One region of the Alteribacillus bidgolensis genome, then DNA from elsewhere that is predicted to be linked to it. Evidence: a T-box and tRNA genes for the amino acid it is inferred to sense, from the RefSeq annotation. Region 1 holds a T-box; the other holds one or more tRNA genes.
The links. The T-box of region 1 lies ahead of ileS (isoleucine--tRNA ligase). A T-box ahead of a tRNA ligase gene usually reads a tRNA of that ligase, here a tRNA-Ile.

Region 1 (2,398 bases):
ATACGGAAGGAAAAACAAAAAAAGGCCGCTGGAAAATTAGTTATGGAAAAAAGCAAGATCCGTAAACGACAGGCAGGATTTTTACAGGCGCTGTCGAAATATCATGTTACTGAATAATAGCAGAATGGAGGTGCGGCAAATTGCCTTTGACGCCATTGGATATTCATAATAAAGAATTCACCAGAGGCTTTCGGGGATACGACGAAGATGAAGTCAATGAGTTTTTAGATCAGGTCATAAAAGATTATGAAAACGTGATTCGTGAAAAAAACGAATTGTTTTCAAAAGTAAATGAACTAGAAGAGCGGTTAGAACACTTTTCTAATATTGAAGAAACGCTGAACAAATCTATTCTTGTAGCTCAGGAATCCGCTGAAGAAGTGCGTCGCAACGCAAAAAAGGAATCACAATTGATTATTAAAGAAGCTGAGAAAAATGCAGATCGCATTATTAACGATGCCTTAAATAAGTCTCGTAAAATTGAACTTGAAATTGAAGAATTGAAAAAACAAGCTTCTGTTTATCGGATGCGTTTTAAAATGCTGATTGAAGCGCAGCTTGAAATGTTACATAATGATGATTGGGATACTGTAATAGATACAGAAGAAGAACAAAGCCAAGAAGAGGTAGAAACAGATAGGCAAAGGCAGCTTGACTAATACAGGCTGTATGTTCTATAATTTTTTTAAATTTGAAAAACTCGGTAAGCTGCAGAATCCATATTTGCGAAATACCGTTGTTTAGCTTATACTGTGACCGTCTTATCATTTTTTCACAGTCAAAAAATATAAAAACAAAGAAAGGGACGCGCCATTTTGATTTTTTCGTTTAGCGAGCCGTGGATGGTGAAAGCACGGTGAATGATCAAAACTGGACATCACCCTGGAGTTCCAGAGCCGAAGAGTGACGGCACTCTCTAGGCTTTGGCGGTACAAACCGTTAACATAAAAGAGTGGATGCTGTTTTTGTACAGCATAACTAGGGTGGTACCGCGAGACCTTCTCGTCCCTTGATAGGGATGGGGAGGTCTTTTACTGTTTAAAAGAATCAACACCTTAAATGAGAAAGGCAGTCGTTTTTTAATAAAGGAGGAAGACAGTTAATGAGTTATAAAGAAACATTATTAATGCCTAAAACCGATTTTCCGATGAGAGGGAATCTTCCCAACCGGGAACCAGAAAAACAGAAAGAATGGGATGAACAAAATATATATGAAAAAGTACAAGAACGTACGAAAGACCGGCCTCTATTTGTTCTTCATGACGGTCCTCCATACGCTAATGGCGACATTCACATGGGGCACGCATTAAACAAAATTTTAAAAGACTTCATCGTGAGATATAAATCGATGAATGGTTATCATGCACCTTATGTTCCTGGGTGGGACACACATGGTCTGCCTATTGAAACAGCCTTAACAAAAAAGAAAAAAGTAGACCGAAAAAAAATGACGATAGCAGAATTTAGAAAGGCCTGCGAAGAGTATGCTTTAGAACAGCTTGACCGCCAGCGTGAACAATTTAGGCGTCTAGGTGTGCGGGGAGATTGGGATAATCCGTATATCACGTTGACAAAAGAATATGAAGCTCAGCAAATTAAAGTATTTGGGGAAATGGCGAAGAAAGGCTATATTTATAAAGGTAAAAAGCCGGTATACTGGTCTCCGTCTTCTGAATCAGCTTTAGCGGAAGCTGAAATTGAATATCATGATAAACGTTCTCCTTCGATTTATGTCAGTTTTGATGTAAAAGAAGGTAAAAATGTACTAGATGGTGACGAAAAATTTATTATCTGGACAACAACACCATGGACGATTCCAGCCAACCTTGCAATTACGGTTCACCCAGAACTCTCTTATGCTGTTGTGCAAGCAGGCAGTGAAAAATATGTAGTTGCGCAAGAGTTGATAGATCAGCTGCAATCAGAATTTGAATGGGAGAATCCAACGGTTCTAAAAACAGTACAAGGTAAAGAACTTGAACATATTATGACGTCTCATCCTATCTATGGGCGAGATTCTCTTGTTATTCTAGGCGATCACGTTACCCTTGATGCCGGAACTGGCTGTGTACACACAGCACCTGGACACGGGGAAGACGACTATGTTGTTGGACAGCTGTACGGTCTTGAAACATTGTGCCCGGTGGATGACAAAGGTTACTTTACAAAAGACGCTCCTGGCTTTGAAGGACTGTTTTATGATGAAGCAAATAAACCAATTACACAAAAATTAGAAGAACTTGGAGCTTTATTAAAACTTACGTTTATAACACACTCGTATCCACATGACTGGCGTACGAAAAAGCCGGTGATTTTCAGGGCAACCGCGCAATGGTTTGCATCGATTGAAGATTTTCGTGACGATTTACTAGAAGCGGTTAAAAATGTTACTTGGCTT
Region 2 (2,398 bases), 810 kb from region 1:
TCCGAGTAAAATTCTTGTAATTGACTTAGCCATCGTGCCCCACCCGCCTTGACCATATTGTGCCGCAAAGTCAAGACGGCTATGCACTATGAGCTGGAACTACTGAAATTGATCTTCAGAACAAAAGCACTGGCTTCTCGAAAGAAAGTTCTGCTAAGAACGTAACGTCGTCCAGTGACAACGCTGAATTGGCAAGCTAAATGCAAGATCAAATAAAACGGAGTCAGAAATCCTCAATAAAAAATGTATTTTCTAGACAGCAAAAAACCGCCGCTATTTGGCGGCGGTTTGATTGATTTATTTTGCTTCGCTGTAACGCTTAGATACTTCGTCCCAATTTACTACATTCCAGAATGCTTCTACATAGTCAGGACGACGGTTTTGATATTTAAGGTAATAAGCATGCTCCCAAACATCAATGCCAAGAATAGGTGTTTTTCCTTCCATAATCGGAGAATCTTGATTAAGTGTATCTTGAATTTCAAGTTCGCCATTATTAACAACCAGCCAAGCCCAGCCAGAGCCAAAACGGCCTAGTGCAGTATTTTTAAATTCTTCTTTGAATTTATCTAAGCTTCCCCATTTACTGTTAATAGCATCTCCAAGTTCTCCACCAGGTTCACCGCCGCCATTTGGGCTTAGAATCTGCCAGAAAAGAGTGTGGTTAGAGTGGCCGCCTCCATTATTTCGTACTGCAGTACGAATGCTATCCGGAAGCGAGTTTAAATCACTGATAAGCTCGTTCACATCTTTTGCAGCAAGTTCATCTTGACCTTCAAGGGCAGTATTAAGTTTTGTTACATACGTGTTATGGTGTTTCCCATGGTGAATTTTCATTGTTTCTTCATCGATATGTGGTTCAAGAGCGTTTGGTGCATAAGGTAATTCAGGTAGTTGATGGTTTGCCATTGTTCAATCTCCTCCTTAAAAAGGTTTGTTTTTTGGTGTTTTTCTTGCTGAGAACTCTTGAATAGAAGCGATGCACCTACAAAACATAACAGTTTCATAAGTCTGCCATTTTTAACGTTACCAAAATCTTAAATTCTTTTCAACAATTATGAAACTTCTCGAAAAAACACCACATATACAGTACCCCAGTTATTACGGAGTTAAACATTGAAATACTAAGGATCAGTGAATTTTTTATGGTAAAACAACGCTAAATTAAATAAGAAAAGACTAAGGATTCCGACAATTTGACTTGGCCGGAATCCTTAATTACTTTCCTAAAGAATAAAAAAGAGAGGTAAAAGAGTAATAATATACTTAATATACATCCTTGTTTAGGTAAAAATTTATGTGTGGCGTATGTATGGCGGAGGAAGAGGGATTCGAACCCCCGCGAGCCCGTAAAGACTCCTGGCGGTTTTCGAGACCGCTCCCTTCAGCCGGACTTGGGTATTCCTCCGTTTGCCTTATTATCCTATCATTCAGTAAAAACAGTAAACAAAAAAAGCACGATTATCATGCTTTTTATAAAATGGTGGACCCTGTAGGACTCGAACCTACGACCGGACGGTTATGAGCCGTCAGCTCTGACCAACTGAGCTAAGGGTCCATATTATAAAATTTTGAACAAATAGTGGGGCGGTTGATGGGAATCGAACCCACGAATGCCGGAGCCACAATCCGGTGCGTTAACCACTTCGCCACAACCGCCATTTAGGAATAAACTTCCCGTTTTTTTCCAATGTGTTTTTAAAACTAGTTTAATTTTTAATAATATGGTAGCGGCGGAGGGGATCGAACCCCCGACCTCACGGGTATGAACCGTACGCTCTAGCCAGCTGAGCTACACCGCCAAAATGGCTCCACAGGCAGGATTCGAACCTGCGACCGATCGGTTAACAGCCGATAGCTCTACCACTGAGCTACTGTGGAATTTTAATTATGAAGATAAGCAATCCGTTTTTCAACGACAATAATTATATTATCATGGTAGCAACACCTAGTCAACAACTTCATCCAATTTTTTTATATAATTTTAATAAGAAGATAAATCATATTTGAAATTAATACAATTCCTTTTAATAATACACTTACAATAAAACCAGCGACAGATCCAAATCCGACTTTCCCTATTTTTTTCCACGATTTTTCTCCTGAAAACACCTGCCCTATGATGGCTCCGGCGATTGCACCAATGAGAATACCAATAACCGGGATGATAAAGGGACCGATAACAATACCAATTAAACTGCCCCATACTGCAGCTTTTGTTCCACCGCTCTTTTGTATACCAAAATAATTAACAGCATAGTCAACGAAAAATAAGAAAAAGGCTATTATTCCTTGAATAATCCAAAAAGACACATCAAAATTCATAAACCCTTTAATATATCCTAGTATAAGTACAGCTGCTCCATAAAATAAACCGCTAGGGACAATTGGGTAAACA

Region 2: it has a tRNA-Ile gene. The T-box ahead of ileS (isoleucine--tRNA ligase) is inferred to sense a tRNA for this amino acid. The anticodon was not compared.

The regions. Positions count from the first base shown of each region.
Region 1 is NZ_KZ614149.1:1,173,733-1,176,130, reverse strand. Features, by position in the region: gene CEF16_RS06005 (YlmH family RNA-binding protein) at 1-65, shown strand, start outside; gene CEF16_RS06000 (DivIVA domain-containing protein) at 141-659, shown strand; T-box leader at 788-1,013, shown strand; gene ileS (isoleucine--tRNA ligase) at 1,103-2,398, shown strand, end outside.
Region 2 is NZ_KZ614149.1:361,967-364,364, reverse strand. Features, by position in the region: gene CEF16_RS01975 (MFS transporter) at 1-33, opposite strand, end outside; gene CEF16_RS01970 (superoxide dismutase) at 298-909, opposite strand; tRNA gene CEF16_RS01965 (tRNA-Ser) at 1,314-1,408, opposite strand; tRNA gene CEF16_RS01960 (tRNA-Ile) at 1,482-1,558, opposite strand; tRNA gene CEF16_RS01955 (tRNA-His) at 1,584-1,659, opposite strand; tRNA gene CEF16_RS01950 (tRNA-Met) at 1,726-1,802, opposite strand; tRNA gene CEF16_RS01945 (tRNA-Asn) at 1,807-1,881, opposite strand; gene CEF16_RS01940 (DUF456 domain-containing protein) at 1,975-2,398, opposite strand, start outside.